Linked DNA regions of Sphaerisporangium rubeum. The protein of the gene in region 1 interacts with the protein of each later gene in a pairwise test. Links are inferred from orthologs where the notes say so. Each region holds a gene or a part of one and is shown on either strand. Other genes may lie near its edges.

Region 1 (9,226 bases):
TGACCGGTGGCTCGCCGCCGGTGTGCAAGGAGGGGAGGTCCAGGTCTTCGACGGCGTGACCGGTCAGCTCCGCTGGACGGCGCAGGACAACTACTACGTCGTCAAGTCCGCCAGGTGGATGCCACTTCCGTGCGGACGGGTCCTGCTCGCGTGCGGCGGCGACGGCGTGTCCATCCGCGACGGCCGCACGGGGGCCGCGCTGCACACCATGCCGATTCCACGGCACCTCGTGTCATCTGTGGCGTGGGCCGCGCCACCCGGCGGACGGCTTCTGCTCGCGGCGGCGGACGTCGGAGGCCACGTACGGATCTGGGACGGCCACACGGCGGAACTCCTGAACATCTTCGCGGCGAGCGCGGAGAGCGTGCGAAGCATCGACCTCGCCGTGACACCCGATGGCGAGTGCCGGCTGGTCACCGCCGCCGACGACGGCGCCGTGAAGGTGTGGCACTGCCTCAGCGGCCGCCACGTGATGACCTTCGCCGGGCACAGGGCACCGGTCAAGGCGGTGACCATGGCCGTGCTGCCGGACGGGAGGCTGCTCGGAGCCAGCACGGGCAAGGACCGCACCGTCCGGGTCTGGGACGGCCGCAGCGGGGCCGAGCTGGCCCAGGTGGCGGACGGCGGCGTCTTCGCCGAAGCGGTGCAGTGGGTCGAGGCGCGGACGGGTGACCTGGTGCTCGCCGTGGCGGCGGGGAGCGGTGAGCAGGGGCCCGCACGACTCGTCCGGATGGCGCTCGGCCCACCGGCCACGATCACCGGCCCCGCCGGTGATCGCTCACCGGGCCGATCGGGACCGTGACGTCCAGCAGGGAGTCGCCGACATGGAGCCGGCGTGACATTCGTGATGGGTCGACTCGGTCCTCATAAAAGCGGACAGCTCTGCATTTGCGGGGAAGAATTTAGGTGTCACCTGATTCGCGAACGGGCCGCCGACGGCAACGTGTCCACGTGACGGCAGCGCCATCGGTTCCGTATCACCCGGCACGTGCAATTCCTCCCCGGCGCGCATGTCGCCTCGCACCACATCCACCCAGTCCAGCGCCGGGTCCGGTCGCGGCATCTCCGGCACGACCAGTTCCGCTGTTCGCCAATCGCGTCCTATTTATATATCGATAAATATGCCGTTCGGCCCCATATCATCCCCGGGATCGGTCAAGCATTCGCCATTCACACTCGCAGTGGATCGAATAAATTCGAGTACGGGAAAATCCGCTTACCCGAGGACAGGAGCGCGTATGGACGCATCCCACGGTCGCGTCATGATGATCATCCTGGTCGCCACGGTGCTGTTCTTCGTCGGCCGGCGGTTCCAGCGGACGATGGACATCTGGGCCGGATGGGGCAAGGCGGTGAAGGCCGCCGCGGAGGCGGCCGCGAAGGTGCCTGAGGCGAAGTCGTCGGCGTTGTCGGCGGCGGCGCGGATGATCGTGGTGGGCCTGCTGGCGATGCTGTTCCTCGTGCTGGTCGTGAAGACCGTGCAGCACCTCTGATGTCCCGATATATGAGACAAACTTTCTCGACATTTGGTCACCGGGTTAGGCTCAGGCTCGTTGACTTGGATCGAGGAGGTAGAGATGTCCTCATCAAGGGCCGTCTACACGCACGGGCATCACGCGTCGGTGCTGCGGTCGCACACCTGGCGGACGGCGGAGAACTCGGCGGCGTACCTCGTGCCGCATCTGCGGCCCGGCATGTCCCTGCTGGACGTCGGGTGCGGGCCCGGCACGATCACGGCCGACCTCGCGCGGCTGGTGGCGCCGGGACGGGTGGTCGCGATCGACACCGCCGAGGAGATCGTGGCGCAGTCCGCCGAGCTGATGGCGTCCCAGGGGCTGGACAACGTCGTCTGCGAGGTCGGCGACGTGTACGACCTCGGGTACGGCGAGGGGACGTTCGACGTGGTGCACGCGCATCAGGTGGTGCAGCACGTGGCCGACCCGGTCGGAGCGCTGGCCGCCATGCGGCGGGTGTGCCGTCCCGGCGGTCTGGTCGCGGTCCGCGACTCCGACTACGCCGCCTTCATCTTCTACCCCGAGCTACCCGAGCTGGCCGAATGGTCCGGCCTGTACCACCGGCTGGCCCGCGCCAACGGAGGCGAGCCCGACGCCGGACGCCGCCTGCTGTCCTGGGCCCGTGAGGCCGGCTTCACCGAGATCACCCCATCGGCCTCCACCTGGTGCTTCGCCACCCCGGAGGACCGCGCCTGGTGGAGCGGCCTGTGGGCCGAACGCGTCACCACGTCCGCCATGGCCGACCAGGCGATCGGCCACGGCTTCGCGACCCGGCCCGACCTGGACCGCCTGGCCGCCGCCTGGCGCACCTGGGGCGCGGACCCCGACGGCTGGTTCACCGTCCTGCACGGCGAGATCCTCTGCCGCGCGTGACCGGCCGGCCGCCGTACGACGGCGCCGGATTCGCCGCACACCGTCCCACCGCGTCGGCGCCGACCCGGCACCGGTGCGGTGGGAGACGAACCTGACCGGCTCCGGGGGGCTGCTCCGCCAGGATCGCTGCGGCGAGCCGGCCGGGAAGACCGTCGGATCACCCGGCCCTTGGTACCTCCCCTTTGAGCTAAATCTCCCGGATCACATCTCCGGGGTTCAACAGCTGGTTGGCCGCGAGCACGGTCGATCAACCAGCCCCAGGAAACTCCCGTCGAGCCACACCCTCAGATCACATCACCAGAGTTCACGAGTTGATTGACCGCGAGCACGGTCGATCAACCAGCCCCAGGAAACTCCCGTCGAGCCACACCCCCAGATCACATCACCAGAGTTCAACAGCTGGCTGACCGCGAGCACGGTCGATCAACCGGCCCCGGTACTCCCCTACGAGGTCGACCTCCCGGATCACTTCTCCGGAGGGGCGGCGGCGAGTTGGCCGCAGGCGCCGTCGATTTCCTGGCCTCGGGTGTCGCGGACGGTGACGGGGACGCCGTGGGACTGCAGGCGGTGGACGAAGGTGCGTTCGTCCTCGGGGCGGGAGGCGGTCCACTTGGAGCCGGGGGTGGGGTTCAACGGGATGAGGTTGACGTGGACCAGCTTGCCCTTGAGCAGGCGGCCGAGCATGTCGGCGCGCCATGCCTGGTCGTTGATGTCCTTGATCAGTGCGTACTCGATGGAGACGCGGCGCTTGGTGATCGCGGCGTAGGACCAGGCGGCGTCGAGGACCTCGTCGACCTTCCAGCGGGTGTTGACGGGGACGAGCGTGTCGCGCAGCTCGTCGTCGGGAGCGTGGAGGGAGACGGCCAAGGTCACGGGGAGACCCTCGGCGGCGAGTTTGCCGATGGCGGGGACGAGGCCGACCGTTGAGACGGTGACGCCGCGGGCCGAGATGCCGAGGCCCTCGGGTGCGGGGTCGACGATGCGGCGGACGGCGCCGATGACGGCCTTGTAGTTGGCCAGCGGCTCACCCATGCCCATGAAGACGATGTTGCCGACCCGGCCGGGGCCGCCGGGGACCTCGTCACGGGCCAGTGCACGGGCCCCGGCGACGACCTGCTCGACGATCTCGGCGGTGGACATGTTGCGGGTCAGGCCGGCCTGGCCTGTGGCGCAGAAAGGGCAGTTCATGCCGCAGCCGGCCTGCGACGACACGCACATCGTCACGCGGTCGGGGTAACGCATCAGCACCGACTCCACCAGCGCGCCGTCGAACAGCTTCCACAGCGTCTTGCGGGTCATGCCGCCGTCGCAGGTGATCTCACGGACCGGCGTGAGCAACGACGGCATCAGCCCTTCGACCAGTCGCTCACGCGACGACGCGGGCAGGTCGGTCATCGCGGCGGGGTCGTCGGCGAGCCGTTCGAAGTAGTGACGGGAGAGCTGCTCGGCACGGAACGGCTTCTCGCCGAGCTCGGCGACCGCGGCGCGGCGCTCCGCCATGGTCAGGTCGGCCAGGTGCCGGGCCGGCTTGGCGCGCCGGGGGGCGACGAACGTTAGCTCCGCAGACATGTCCTTCTCTTAACGGTTTGCCGGAAGCTGCATTGGACAGCCATTCCGTGTGATCTATTGCGAGCAGCCAGCGCTCGGCCGACAGGGAGATGTCCACGGGAAAGGCGGATGAGGCCTTGGGCACCACCGATGTCATTGTCACCGACACCAGTCCGTACGGCAGCCGGGTGGTGACCGTCGAGACCGACGGGGTGTCGTCGGTAGCCTACCTTCGTGACGCTCATGGCGGGATCCACGGAGCGGTCTGGCTCGCCAACCACGCGAACGCGCCTGACTCCTCCGCGCACCTCGATCCCGCCGATCCCTGGCGATCCCCGGTGATGCCGGTGGACGGCACGCAGATGCCGGCCGGCACGGCGCCGCTCGCGGCGGGCGAGCTCGCCGTGTTGTGGTTCGAGGAGGGCGACGGCGCCGCCCTGTATCGCAACGGCGAGCTGCTGGCCGTGATTCCCGGCTGGGCCGACCTGGAGCGCGGCATGCCGGGGTACGCGCGCGACGCCGTGGGTGACTCTCCGCTGGCCTGGTCGCTCACCGAGGCCCTCGAAGGGCTGGCGCCGCGCATCGCGAAGGCACGCGCGTACTGGGAGTGGCGGGCCGGGGACGGGGCCTGGCCGTCGTTCCAGCAGTTCGTGATGAGCCACCTGGACGCCAGGGTGGGCCCTTCCGACCGGTACTGGGACCTCGGCGCCGCGCTGCCGACCATGGGGATCACCGAACGGCCGGGCCCCGGCCACACGGTGGTGTCAACGATCGGCATGAGCTGCCAGCGCATGCCGACGGTGGAGCAGTACACCGAACGGCCGGACGGACTGGCCCGTGTCGAACTGGCCCTCGCGACGCGCGTGGAGGTGACCAGGGCCGCGCAGGTGCTGGTGTGGCTGGCACGGTACCCGTGGCAGTCCGTCACGTGGCTGGGTCACGGCCACACGGCCCGCTGGTACGGCGACCCCGGGTCGTTCCCCCTCGGACCGGACTACGACGGTGTCGTCCTGCTGGACACTCTGCCAGGCTTACCGGACTTATCCGGATTCGCCTTCGGCGGTGACGAGGTCCGCTGGCTCTGGACCGTGCCGCTCACCCAGACCGAGCTGCGGATCGCCGCCGAACAGGGCCACGACGCGCTCGACCTGCGCGGCCGGATGCCCTGAGCGCGCTCCGCGAACGGCCCTCGCCTACTCTGCCACCGCTCACACGCCGCGCCGCACGGAGCCTGAGCGGCTCGGGCCGTACGGACAGCGGTGCTAGGCGGGGACGAAGGTCGCCAGCAGCAGCCAGACCGGGAACAATGTGACGAGCAGCGAGTCGAGGCGGTCCATCATGCCGCCGTGTCCCGGCAGCAAACTCCCCATGTCCTTGAGGCCGAGATCGCGCTTGATGACCGACTCGATGAGGTCGCCGAGGGTGGCGAACACGGCCACCACGACCCCGACCACCGCACCCTGCCAGTACTCACCTTCCAGCAGGAACCGCACCAGCAGCGCGCCGCAGACCACACAGGCCACCACGGAACCCGCGAAACCCTCCCAGGTCTTCTTCGGGCTGATCACCGACATGGGGTGCCTGCCGAACAGGATGCCGGCGAAGTAGCCGCCGATGTCGCTGCACACGGTGACCGCGACGAAGATGACCACGCGGTGCGCGCCGTCCTCCTCAAGCAACATCAACGGGACGAACCCGGCGATCAGCGCCGGGTAGACCGCGGTGAGCACACTGGCGGTCGAGTCACGGACATAGCCGTCCTGGCCCTGGAACATGCGCCACGTCAGCAGGACCAGCACGGTCAGCACGAAGGCGCCGAGCAGCCAGACCGGGCCACCCCAGTACCCGCCGGCCTGCATGGCGACCAGCCCGGCCAGCACCGGCACCACAGGGACCCTGATGCCTCGGGTGCCGAACGCCTGGCTGAGCTCCACCACGCCGAGACCCACGGCGGCGAGCACCACCGCGAGGAACGCCACCTTGACGGTGTAGAGCGAACCGATGACCAGCGCGCCGAGCACCAGGCCCACCGCGATCGCGGCAGGCAGATTGCGTCCCGTACGGATGCCCTTGGGCCGCTCACCGGGAGCGCTCGGCTCCGGCTCCCGGCCCGCCGACGGAACCTCCTCCGCGCCGGGGCCGCTCACGAGCGGGAGCCCGTCCGCGCCGGGGCCCAAGGCCGGCCCTGGGCCGCCCGCCGTACCATCCACTGTGTTCCCAACTCTCCTACCGGCCCGGTTCCCCTCATGCTCGCACCGCCGACCGGCCCACCCGCCGGCAGCGGCGGACGTGGCGAGGCGCCTGCCGCTTCGGCCGGTTACCGAAGCGGAGGCGCCCGAACCTGACTTCGACGCGCTCAGACTTCGAGCAGCTCGGCTTCCTTGTGCTTCAACAGCTCGTCGATCTTGGCGACGTGCTTCTGAGTGAGGTCGTCGAGCTCCTTCTCGGCGCGACGCACCTCGTCCTCGCCGGCCTCGCCGTCCTTGACCATTTTGTCCAAGGTCTCCTTGGCGTGACGGCGAATGTTGCGCACCGACACCTTGCTGCTCTCGGCCTTGTTACGCGCGATCTTGATGTACTCCTTGCGGCGCTCCTCCGACAGCTCGGGGAACACCACGCGGATCACCGCGCCGTCGTTGCCGGGGTTCACGCCGAGGTCGCTGTCGCGGATGGCCCGCTCGATCGCACCCATCGACCCCTTGTCGTACGGCTGGATGATCACCATGCGCGCCTCGGGGACGTGGAACGACGCGAGCTGCTGCACCGGAGTGGGTGACCCGTAGTAGTCAACAGTGATCTTGTTGAACATCGAGGGGCTGACCCTGCCGGTGCGGATCGCCGCGAAGTCCTCCTTGGCGACCGCGACCGCCTTGTCCATTTTCTCCTCGGCTTCGAGGAGGGTTTCGTCGATCACAGCGGCTCCCTATTTCCCTGCCGGACTCACCAGCGTGCCGATCTTTTCACCGCGGACCGCCCGCAGAATGTTGCCCTCACCCATCAGGTCGAACACCACGATAGGCAGGCCGTTGTCCATGCACAGGCTGATCGCCGTGGAATCCATCACACCGAGACCCCGCCGCAGCACCTCGCTGTAGTCGAGCTGGTCGAACCGGACGGCGTCGGGGTTCTTACGCGGGTCGGAGTCGTAGACCCCGTCCACCTGCGTGCCCTTCAGCAGCGCCTCCGCGCCGATCTCCAGCGCGCGCTGCGCGGCGCAGGTGTCGGTGGAGAAGAACGGCGAGCCGAGACCGGCGCCGAAGATGACCACCCGTCCCTTCTCGAGGTGGCGGATGGCGCGGCGAGGCAGGAACGGCTCGGCGACCTGCTGCATCGTGATGGCCGTCTGCACCCGGGTCTCCACGCCGCGCTTCTCCAGGAAGTCCTGCAGCGCGAGGCAGTTGATGACCGTGCCGAGCATGCCCATGTAGTCGGCGCGAGCGCGGTCCATGCCGCGCTCGTGCAGCGCGGCGCCACGGAACATGTTGCCGCCGCCGACCACCACGGCGACCTGCACACGCTCACGCACGGCCTCGGCGATGGAGTCGGCGAGCTTGGCCACCACCACGGGGTCGATGCCGAGGGGCTCACCCCCGGCGAAGGCCTCGCCGGACAGCTTCAGCATGACGCGCTTCCACCGCAACGGCCAGTTGAACGACGAAGCCGCCGGCGTAGCTGGTGGTTGACTCTCCTGCACGGCGGCGGCCTCCTCGATCTCGGGTTGCGAAGCTGGTCAGATCGCTCTGGGTTAAGCCTATGCCTGACCGACCTTGTAGCGGACGAAGGCCAGGACCTTCACACCCGCCTCGGCGGCGTACTTGCCGACCGTCTTCTTGTTGTCCTTGACGAACGCCTGCTCAAGAAGGGTGAAGTCCTTGTACCAGCCGTTGACGCGACCATCGACGATCTTGGCGATCGCGGCCTCCGGCTTGCCCTCCTCGCGGGTCATCTGCTCGAAGACCGTGCGCTCCTTCTCGACCACGTCGGCCGGGACGGAGTTGGGGTTGAGGTAGCGGGGGGCCATGGCGGCGGCGTGCTGCGCGATGTCCTTGCCGACCTCGGTGTTCGGGCTGTCGAGCTGCACGAGGACACCCACCGCCGGGGGCAGCTGCGGGTCGGTCTTGTGCATGTACGCCACGATGTGTCCGCCGTCGAGCACGGCGAAACGGCGAACTTCGATCTTCTCGCCGAGGGCCGCGTTGGCCTCGTCCAGGTGCTCCTTGACGGACTTGCCGTCGAGGTCGGACTCCAGCAGGGTCGGCACGTCGGACGGCCGGGACGCGAGCACGTGCGCGACGACCTTGGCGGCCAGCTCCTGGAAACGCTCGCCCTTGGCCACGAAGTCGGTCTCGCAGTTGAGCTCGAGCAGCGCGGCGAGCGACTCGCCGTCCTGCTTGACGGCGATGAGGCCGTTGGACGCGGTGCGCGCCTCGCGCTTGCCGACGTCCTTGGCACCCTTGACCCGCAGGATGTCGACGGCCTTTTCGATGTCGCCGCCGGCCTCCTCAAGGGCCTTCTTGCAGTCCATCATGCCGGCGGCGGTCAGCTCACGGAGCCGCTTGACGTCGGCCATGTTAACGGAAGCCATTGTCTTTCCTCGTCGAGTTCGTCGTGGATCGGGTGGGTGTGCCCGGGGTTGTGCACACCCACCCGTGAAGCGCCAGGCCCGCGTACCGGCTGTGGATCCGGGCCGCGGGACGAACGTCAGCTCTGCTGCGCGGTGCCCTCGCCGGCCTCGGCCTCGGGGGCCGCGGGGGTCTCGTCGGCCGGAGCCTCGGCAGCGGCGGCGGTCTCCTCGGGGGCCGCAGCGGCCTCTTCAGCCGGAGCCTCGGCAGCGGCGGCGGTCTCCTCGGCGGGGGCCGCGGGGGCCTCCTCGGAACGAGCGAGGAGCTCGCGCTCCCACTCGGCGAGCGGCTCGGCCACCGCACCGGCGGGCTTGTCGTCCCCGCCGCGGCTCGCGCCGGCGCGGGCCATCAGGCCGTCGGCCACCGCGTCCGCGATCACCCGGGTGAGGAGGCTGACGGCGCGGATGGCGTCGTCGTTGCCGGGGATCGGGTAGTCGACCTCGTCGGGGTCGCAGTTGGTGTCGAGGATCGCGACGACCGGGATGTTCAGCTTGCGGGCCTCACTGATCCCGATGTGCTCCTTCTTGGTGTCGACCACCCACACCGCGCTCGGCACGCGCGCCATGTCCCGGATGCCGCCGAGGGTGCGCTCGAGCTTGTCCTTCTCGCGGCGGCGCATCAGGAGCTCCTTCTTGGTGAGCCCGGAGCCTGCCACGTTGTCGAAGTCGA
Region 2 (9,153 bases), 2.5 Mb from region 1 along the record:
GACGGTTCACCTCCGGCGCCGCCGGTGGCGTCGCGAGGTCATGGCCGGGTCGTCGTGACCCCGGCCATGACCGGTCGAATCCGGGACAGGGCCGGTCAGGGACGGCGGGGGTCGGGAGAAGGCCGGTCAGGGACGCGGGAGGCGCGGAAGGCGGCGAGGAGGCGGGAGCGGACGCGGGAGGAGAGCGCGGGTGCGGGGAGGCCGCCGAGTGCGGTGACGGTGGCGCGGAGTTCGGTGAGGTACTCGGCGCAGGACGCACAGGCGGTGAGGTGGCGGTCGAAGTTCTGGCGGGTGGCGGCGTCCAGGGCGTCGTCGAGGTAGAGCGGGGTGAGTTCCCCGAAGTCCTCGCAACTGAAACGCTTCACTTTCACGACCGCCTCGACCTTTGCTCTCTGAACCGTTTCACTACTCCGTTCGCTTCACGGTAGCGAAGTAACCCGCCAGACGGCCACGCACGGTGGTGCGGGCCCGATGGAGGAGGACACGCTGATTGGCCGGGGTGAGATCAAGGATCTCGCAGACCTCCTCCGAGGTGAATCCTTCCACGTCCCGCAACATGATCACGCTACGTTGCCGCGCCGGCAGGTCCGCCAGCGCGGCCGCGATCGTGATCCGCGCCTCCGCGGCCAGCGCCTCCCCCTCAGGCGTCGGCCACCGTCCCGGCGAGTCCCACACACCGGACGGCATCTCCGGCGGCCCACCGGCGTCACCGAACGCCGCACTCCACGGAACGCTGCGGCTCTCGCGCACACCACGCTTGACCGCGGTGTTGACCACGATGCGATAGATCCACGTCCTCAGGGAGCACCGCCCCTCGAAGTCGTCGACGGCCCCGACGACAGCCAGCCAGGTGTCCTGCACGACCTCCTCTGCGGACTCGGATGTGGACACATAGCCGCGGGCCACTCTCAGCATGCCCGGCGACCAGGCGTCCAGCACCGCCGCGAACATCGCCTCGTCCCCAGCCCTCAGGGCCGCGACGACGACGTCGTCCGGAGGCAACGCCACGATCGTCTCCTCCCGGTCAAGGCGTCATACCCGGACATCATTCCACCCATGTCTCGAACAGTCGTTCCCTGCCGGAACCGCCACATAAGCCGACGGCCGCCGGTGGACACATCGGCCCTGTCGAGTGCGTGTCCGGGGCTGACGAACGCAGCCGGTGGGTGTCCGGAGCCACCTGTCGAGTCGCCGGACCGCCGCGAAGGGTGCCATGGCGGCGTCGGCCGTGGTGGCGTGGTCGCCGTGAACCACTCCCCCACGCGGCCGAAACCCGGCACCACCTCATCTGCGGCAGCGAAGGTCTCCGCACACCGGGCCTGCCATCTCTTCCCTGGAGCGCCGACACGATGCCGTGAGCCTGTCAAACAGTCCGCGCACCCTTACCAGGTAGCCAAGTGTTGGACGAGACGCCGGGGGTGCCGGCCACAGCCCCCAGCACCACGACGAAGGTCGTGTCAGGCCCTCGGCGGTGACCCCTTCAGGTTGGGAACGAGACGCCGAAGGTGCCGGCCACGGTCCCCAGCACCACAACGAAGGTCGTGTCAGGCCCTCGGCGGTGACCCCTTCAGGTTGGGAACGAGACGCCGAAGGTGCCGGCCACGGTCCCCGGCACGACGACGGAGGTCGTGTCGGGCCCTCGGCGGTGACTGCTTCACGTGCGTGAGCCCGATGTGGAGGTGTCAGCGGTCGGTGTCGCAGACCGAGCAGTGGGTGAGGCCTGCGGCTTCGGCGTCGGCGCGGGACATGGTCTCCAGCGAGCCGGGATCGGAGCCCTTGATCAGCGGGCAGTTGGAGCTGTGGAAGCGGCGCGTGCCCGAGATGACCTTGACCATGCCGGGACGGCGGAGTTGCGCCGTGACCGACCTGTCCCCGTCCCCGCCGGCCCTCGCCGACTCAGGCGCACCGGTCCCGGCGCTCTCCGACTTGACGGGCTCTGACCCGGTGCTCTCCGACTTGGCGGCTTCTGACTCGGCGGACTCTGACTCGGCGCTCGCCGACCCGACGCTCCCCGGCCTGGCGGTCTCCGGCCTGCCGCTCGCCGGGCTGGCGGTCTCCGGACCGATGCTCGCCGACTTCGCGGGCTCCGACTTGGCAGGCTCCGACTTGGCGCTCTCCGGCTTGGCAGGCTCCGGCTTGGAGATTCTCTCTCTGCTCGGCTCCGCCGATGAAGTCTCCGCCTTGACCGGGTCCGTTCCGGAGGTCTGCGGCTTGGCGGGCCTGCCTGCGGGGTCTTGCGGTGTGGCGGGCCTGGACCCAGGAGGCTTCGCCTTGACCGGCTCCGTCCCGGACCTGGTGGGCTCAGAGCCGGTCCTCGTGGGCTCCGGGCCGGTGACGTCGGGCTTGGCGCGCTGACCTTCGGGGGCGAAAGCCTTGGCGGGTCCCGTCGTGGAGGCCTCCGCCTTGGCGGGGTTCGCGCCGGAGTCAGGTCGCGCCGGCTTCGTCTCGCCTGGCCCGGTCCTGGCGGCCGGAGACGTGGCCCCGGCTTCGGCGGGCCGGCCGCCGGCCTGCTCGGTACCGGCCGGGGCACCGGGGGTGGTCTTCCTCGGGGAATCCGCCGCACGGGTCTCATCGGTGGCCCGATCGCGCTCGGGTGACCGGGTCTCGCGCTCGCCGTCCGGGACGGCGGGAGCGGGCTGTGCGGCCGTGCCGGGGCGCTTGAAGGCCTCGAAGGGGCTGACCGCCTCGGGGAGCACCACGGGCTTCGACGGGACGACCGGCGGGGTGCCGGTGCCGCCGGGTGGCGTGGACCCGGTGGAGGCGGACCTTCCGGTGAACCATGTGTCGGCCGTGCGACCCGAGGAGCCGGATCCGGTGCGCGGCAGCCGTCCGGCCACGGTGGCGTCGGACGACCGGTCGGCGTCAGTGGGACGTTCCACGTCCCCAGAGGGCCGCCGTCCCTCCGCGGACCGTTCCGCGTCCCACGGCCGTACCGCCTCTCCGGGCCGTGCGGAGTCCCCGGGCTTCGCCGCGTCGCGCGGTCGTACCGCCTCCGTGGATCGTGCGGGGTCCGCCGACCGTTCCGCGTCCCGCGGCCAGACCGCCTCCCCAGGCCGTGCCGGATCCCGGTGGCGATCAGTCTCTCCGGGCCGCGCGGGGTCGCCGGACCGGGACGTGGCTCCGGATCGCGCGGGGTCGCCGGACCGGGACGTGGAGGCGGGTCGCGTGGGGTCGGCAGGTCGTGCGGGACGCTCGGGCCGTTCGCCGGCCGGCGGTCGTCTGTCGTCCTGCGTGCGCCTGAAGTCCTCCGGTCGTCCTGGCTCCCTGGACCATGCCGGGGTCTCGGGCCGGGACGGGGAGGCGGGTCGTCTCAGGGGGTCGGACGGGTCCGCGTCCGTGTGGTCTCTCTCGTCCGGCCGGTTAGGCACCGGCGGTCGAGAAGAGGCGGGACGGGGGGTGGCGGGTGAAACTTTCAGGGGGCCGGTCGTCGCCGGGGGGAGGGCCGGGGGGTCGGCGGGAGGCAGGGACGGGTGGGGTGCGGCGGGGAGAGCGCGGGAGGACGGGGGGGACGGGGACGCGGTGCGGGCCGTCTCGGGGACGGAACGGACGGTGGCACCGGGGGATGGCGGACGGGCCGAGGGGTCGGCCGTGGTCGCCGGGAGGCAGGTGGTGCAGGCGGAGAAGCCTTCCTCGCGCGCCTCCTCGTACGTCAGCTCCTCGTGCTCACGCCCCGCGAGCTGGCGGCACCCGGGCAGGTGGAAACGCCTGCGGCCGGGGATGACGAGCACGATGGTGTCGGGGGACGGCCGTGCGCCGGCGGGCGGTCGTGGCCCGCCGGAGGCGGCGAAGGCCCCGGTCGGACCCTGCGCGGCGGTGGTTCGCGCCGTGGCGGGGTGGGCCGCCGCAGGCGTGGACACCGGCCGGGTCAGGGTGGGGGATGCACCACGAGCGGGAGCGGCCGCGCCGGCCATGGCTCCGGGTCTCGCCATCGTGCCGGCACCGGCACCGACCGGCGGCATCGGCGGCGCCATGGCCGCCTTCCCACCGCCGGAGGGGAACAGGTGATGGCGTCGCAGCAGTGCCCCGATCATCAGGAAGACCGCGGACAGCACGCTGACCACGATCGACCACATGACCAGGACCGCTGTTCCGGTCACCACGCCCGCGACCAGGAGGCCGAAGGCGAGGACCACCAGAATGGCGCTGAGGTAGATCACGGAGAACTCCCAGTCGCGGGTCGGCGTAAACCCTTGACCTTTACCTTAACGCCGGTCGGTGTGCGGAGCGTCAACCGGGAAGGCACCGGAGTGCGGCGCCGGCTCGGGAGCGCCGAACGGGTTGCTCTGGCCACCCTGGATCTGCTGGGGGCCACCAGGCGCGCCGGCGTGGGACATGGCGGGGGCGCCACCCATCTGGCCGCCGACCACGGGGAACCCGCCGCTGCCCTCGGCCGCGACGTTCAGCTCGGCGAGCTGGTTCTCCAGGTAGAGCTTCAACCGGCTGCGGTACTCACGCTCGAAGCTGCGCAACTCGTCGACCTTGCGCTCCAGCTCGTCGCGGGTCTGCACGAGGGAACCCATCGCCTGGCGGTGCCGCTCCTGCGCGTCACGCTCCAGCGTCTCGGCGCGGCCGCGCGCGTCGCCGATGATCTGCTCGGCCTGGCGGCGTGCCTTGCCGAGGATCTCGTCGGCCTCGCGGCGCGCACGGGTGACCGTCTCGTCGGCCTCGCGGCGCGCGTCGGCGATGGCCTGGTCGGCGGTCTGCTGTGCGAGCGCGAGCACGCGGGCCGCGGTGTCCATGTTGTCCTCGGCGGGAGGCATCCCCATCCCGACCGGCACCGGCTCGGGCCTGATCGGCTCCGGCTGCTTCATGGGCTCCGGCTGCGGCATCATCATCTCGGGCTTGGGCTCGGCGACCGGCGCGGGGGCCATCGCCATGCCCATGCCACCGGGGACCTTGCCGCGCAGGCACTCGGTCAGCTTGGCACGCAGTTCCTCGTTCTCCTGGATGAGGCGGTCCAGCTCGGCCTCAACCTCATCGAGGAAGGCGTCGACCTCTTCCTCGTCGTACCCCGGCCGCAGCCGGGTGGTACTGAATTGCTTGTTCCGCACATCAGCGGGCGTCAGCGGCATTTCGGTCTCCTTGGCGCGCTCGGAGTCGGTCCGACAGGACGGTACCCGATCTAACGAAGCACGGACACAATGTTGATCATGAGCAAGACCACAATGAACAGCACTGTGAAGCTCAGGTCAAAGGCCACCGTACCCAACCGGAGCGGGGGAATGAAACGGCGGAGGAACTTGAGAGGCGGATCGGTCACCGTGTACGTGGCCTCCGCGAGCACCAGGACGACCCCGGTGGGGTGCCAGGAGCGCGCGAACGCCTGCACGGTCTCAAAGATCATCCTGCCGATCAGCAGGACGAGGTAGATCGCGAGGATCCCGACGAGGATGTCACTAATGATCCCCACGGTCGTGCCCCGCCTCCCCACCGACGTGCCTGCCACGGTCCGAGCGGGCCAGGTGTGGCCGTTCACTGTTCATAGGTGGAACTCTAGCTCTGGTTGAAGAACCCGCGTTCCGCGATTCGGGCCTTGTCCTCGGCGGTCACCTCGACATTGGCAGGGGACAACAGGAACACCTTGTTGGTAACACGTTCAATGCTGCCATGTAGGCCAAAGACCAGACCTGCCGCGAAATCGACCAGCCGCTTCGCGTCGCTGTCGACCATCTCTGTCAGATTCATGATGACAGGGGTGCCTTCGCGGAAGTGCTCCCCGATCGTGCGGGCCTCGTTGTACGTGCGAGGGTGAAGTGTCGTGATCCGCGCCAGATCGGTCGTACGGCGCTCGACGACGGGCACCCCCGACCGGGGGGCGGGCACCGGGCTCTCGGGCTCCTCAAGGCCCTCCTGCGGCGCGCCGGTGCCGCGCTCGTCGCGGCGGCGGTCGGCGTAGTCGTCGGGATAATCGTCCTCGTCGGCGTAACCGCCGTAGTCGGGGTAGCGGTCGTCCTCCACGAGACCGAGGTAGACCGCCATCTTGCGCATCGCGCCGGCCATCGCTCCGTCGTCCTCCTGCTCATGGTCGCCGCACCCAAGGCAACCTAAGGCACCGCTGTCGACCTCTGCTCGGATACATGGACATCAAGGTCCACTCGGGGGGACATTACCTGACGAAGGGCGTCCGGCGGCCGAGCAACGCCGTACCGACCCGCACGTGTGTCGCGCCGTGTGCGACGGCCTCCGCCAGATCTCCGCTCATTCCGGCGGAAATCATCGACGCTCGTGGATGCGCCGCGCGCAGGGCCTCCGCCACCTCGCGCAGGCGCGCGAACGCCGGGGCCGGGCTCGTGCCGAGCGGTGCCACCGCCATGACGCCGCCGAGCACGAGTCCCTCCTGCTCGGCGACGGCGTCCGCCACGGCGGGGACGCCGTCCGGTGTGACGCCGCCGCGTCCGGGGTCGTCGTCCAGTGCCACCTGGACCAGGCAGGTGACCAGCCGTCCCGCGGCCACGGCCCCCCGGCCGAGCGCGGCGGCGAGCCTCGGCCGGTCCACCGAGTGGATCACGTCGGCGTAGGACGCCACGGAACGGGCCTTGTTGGTCTGGAGCTGACCGACGAAGTGCCACCGCACCGGCAGGCCGGCGCAGTCGCGCGCCTTGGCGGCGGCCTCCTGGTCGCGGTTCTCCCCGATGTCGCGCACCCCGAGCCCGCTGAGGATCCGGATGTCGGACACCGGGTAGGTCTTGGTCACCGCGACGAGCGTGACCTCCTCGCGTGGCCGGCCGGCGGCGGCGCACGCCTCGGCGATCCGCCGCTCCACCTGTGCCAGGCCCGCCGCGATCTCCTCGCGCCGCGCGGTGCTCACATCGGTCATGTACGGCCCGCCCGCTCCGTGATCTCGCCATGGCTCATAGCGGGCCCAGCGTAACGGGACCGCCGCGTGGCCCGGGTGGGGGGAGTGCTCACGGCGCCGGCGTCACGACCGGTGTCACTTGAGGAAGTCGGGAACGTCCAGTTCCTCTTCCTGGTCCTCGAACACGACCTGGCGGCGCCGGTTGGGGTCGGTGACGCGGGAGGTGATGGGAGTGGGGGGCTCGGGGGTGGGCCGCGGGATGGTCAGCGGCGCCTGGTCGTCGTCGGCGTCGCGCGCCACCGCCGTCTCACGCGGCGTGACCGGATCGGCCGCGGCCGCCGAGGGCTGCTGCGCCGGCGGCGCCGGTGTGGCGGACTGCGCGGACGCCGGCGGGAACGGACGCACGGGGGCCGGTCGCTGCTCGGCGCGGGAGGGCTCGGCGCGCGGAGGCTCGGGCCGGGACTCGGGCCGGGACTCGGTGCGCGCGGGCTCGGCCCGCGGCGCGGTGAACGACGACGGACGGGGCTGCGGCGCCGCCGGCGCGGACTGCGTGCCCGCGGCCGTGGCCGTGCCGGCCGTCCCCTGTGCCTGCGAGCCGGCCGCCGGACGGGAGGCGGGCTGTGGCCGGGAGACCGGCTGCGCCGGCGCCGGTTTCTCGTCGGGCTCGTCGAACCCGGCGGCGATCACGGTGACGCGGACCTCGTCGCCGAGCGCGTCGTCGATGACCGTGCCGAAGATGATGTTGGCGTCGGAGGCCGCGGCGTTGGACACGAGCTGGGCCGCCTCGTTGATCTCGAAGAGGCCGAGGTCGGACCCGCCGGCGATGGACAGCAGCACGCCGTGCGCGCCGTCGATGCTGGCCTCCAGCAGCGGGCTGGACACCGCCATCTCGGCGGCGGCCACCGACCGGTCGTCCCCGCGCGCGTGCCCGATGCCCATCAGCGCCGACCCGGCGCCGGACATCACGGACTTCACGTCGGCGAAGTCGAGGTTGATCAGACCCGGCGTGGTGATGAGGTCGGTGATGCCCTGCACACCGGACAGCAGCACCTGGTCGGCCGCCTTGAACGCGTCGAGCACGCTCACCTGGCGGTCGGAGATGGACAGCAGCCGGTCGTTGGGGATGACGATCAGGGTGTCGACCTCGTCGCGCAACGTCTCGATGCCGGCCTCGGCCTGCATGGCCCTGCGCCGTCCCTCGAAGCTGAACGGCCGGGTGACGACTCCTATGGTCAGCGCGCCGAGCGATCGCGCGATGTTGGCGACCACAGGCGCGCCGCCTGTGCCGGTGCCGCCGCCCTCGCCCGCCGTGACGAACACCATGTCGGCGCCCTTGATGACCTCTTCGATCTCCTCACGGTGGTCCTCGGCGGCCTTGCGGCCGACCTCGGGGTTGGCCCCCGCACCGAGACCCCGGGTGAGCTCGCGGCCCACGTCCAGTTTGACGTCGGCGTCACTCATCAGCAGCGCCTGGGCGTCGGTGTTGATGGCGATGAACTCGACGCCCTTGAGTCCCTCCTCGATCATCCGGTTCACGGCGTTCACTCCGCCGCCGCCGATGCCGACGACCTTGATGACCGCGAGGTAGTTCTGCGGTGCTGCCACGACGAGGGGCCTTTCCGCTCGTTTACTTGCTTCTACTTGCATTACGTGAAGCCCGGAAGTCGCCGGGCCTTATTGTTTAACTCTCACCCTCAAGTTGAGATTTAGAGTTATGTCAACCTGAGGAATGATACGGACAGTAGGGTTGCCCCTCCCCCAGGGTCAACTCACCGCGCCGCAAGCACGTCCGGCGTGTCCCTTTCGCTCCTGAGTGGCATGGCGCACCGGTGAGCGGAGCGGGCCCGCGCGGAGCGGCGGGCCACGTCACTTCACCGTCACCACGTCCGGTGTGCTCACGTCGTAGGCGTCACCGGGGCGTTGCAGCAGCGCGAGCGCGACGCGCGCCTTGTCGCGGGTACGTCCCGCGTCACCCCACATGATCGTACGGCCGTCGGCCAGCCGGAGGGAAACATCACGGCCCGTCGTGGCGCGCACTTCCCGCACCCGCCGCGACAGCTCCCACGGCAGCCCGCGCACCACGGCCAGCGCCGCCATGGTGGCGGGGTCGTCGGCGGCGAACCTGCCGACCCGCAGCAGCGGCAGCCCCACCGGGACGGCCTCCCTGGTCTCGATCACCATCGCGTGCCGGTCGACCACGGCCGCGCCGCCGGCCACCGGCACCGCGGCCAGCGGCCGCCGCTCGTCGACCTTGATGCGCAAGGTGCCCGGCCAGACCCGCTCGACCGCCGCCGCTTCCACCTGGCGCAGCGCCGCGACCCGCCGCCGCACCCCTTCGACGTCCACGGCCGCCAGCG

What was found.
Region 2: the proteins of rlmN (region 1) and ftsZ interact in binary tests that used the Escherichia coli proteins (3 or more experiments, as listed by UniProt). The link is inferred for Sphaerisporangium rubeum from one-to-one orthologs.

What each region holds. Positions count from the first base shown.
Region 1 is NZ_JACHIU010000001.1:2,121,184-2,130,409, reverse strand. Bases 1,905-4,830 are described here. They hold rlmN (dual-specificity RNA methyltransferase RlmN), read right to left. Parts: upstream 3,957-4,830; coding sequence 2,853-3,956; downstream 1,905-2,852. Other genes in these bases: BJ992_RS09120 (suppressor of fused domain protein), read left to right, coding at 4,073-4,830; BJ992_RS09130 (methyltransferase domain-containing protein), read left to right, coding at 1,905-2,387. In the rest of the region: BJ992_RS34200 (WD40 repeat domain-containing protein), read left to right, coding at 1-802; BJ992_RS09135 (hypothetical protein), read left to right, coding at 1,239-1,493; more of BJ992_RS09130, read left to right, coding at 1,578-1,904; more of BJ992_RS09120, read left to right, coding at 4,831-5,104; BJ992_RS09115 (phosphatidate cytidylyltransferase), read right to left, coding at 5,198-6,082; frr (ribosome recycling factor), read right to left, coding at 6,292-6,849; pyrH (UMP kinase), read right to left, coding at 6,859-7,557; tsf (translation elongation factor Ts), read right to left, coding at 7,687-8,520; rpsB (30S ribosomal protein S2), read right to left, coding at 8,637-9,226.
Region 2 is NZ_JACHIU010000001.1:4,575,006-4,584,158, forward strand. The notes cover bases 6,167-9,019. They hold ftsZ (cell division protein FtsZ), read right to left. Parts: upstream 8,402-9,019; coding sequence 6,932-8,401; downstream 6,167-6,931. Other genes in these bases: BJ992_RS19660 (YggS family pyridoxal phosphate-dependent enzyme), read right to left, coding at 6,167-6,817; BJ992_RS19670 (cell division protein FtsQ/DivIB), read right to left, coding at 8,663-9,019. Also shown: BJ992_RS19630 (zf-HC2 domain-containing protein), read right to left, coding at 96-371; BJ992_RS19635 (RNA polymerase sigma factor), read right to left, coding at 406-1,008; BJ992_RS19640 (hypothetical protein), read right to left, coding at 1,683-4,157; BJ992_RS19645 (DivIVA domain-containing protein), read right to left, coding at 4,203-5,072; BJ992_RS19650 (YggT family protein), read right to left, coding at 5,123-5,410; BJ992_RS19655 (cell division protein SepF), read right to left, coding at 5,494-6,000; more of BJ992_RS19660, read right to left, coding at 6,107-6,166; more of BJ992_RS19670, read right to left, coding at 9,020-9,153. UniProt on the Escherichia coli protein: Essential cell division protein that forms a contractile ring structure (Z ring) at the future cell division site. The regulation of the ring assembly controls the timing and the location of cell division.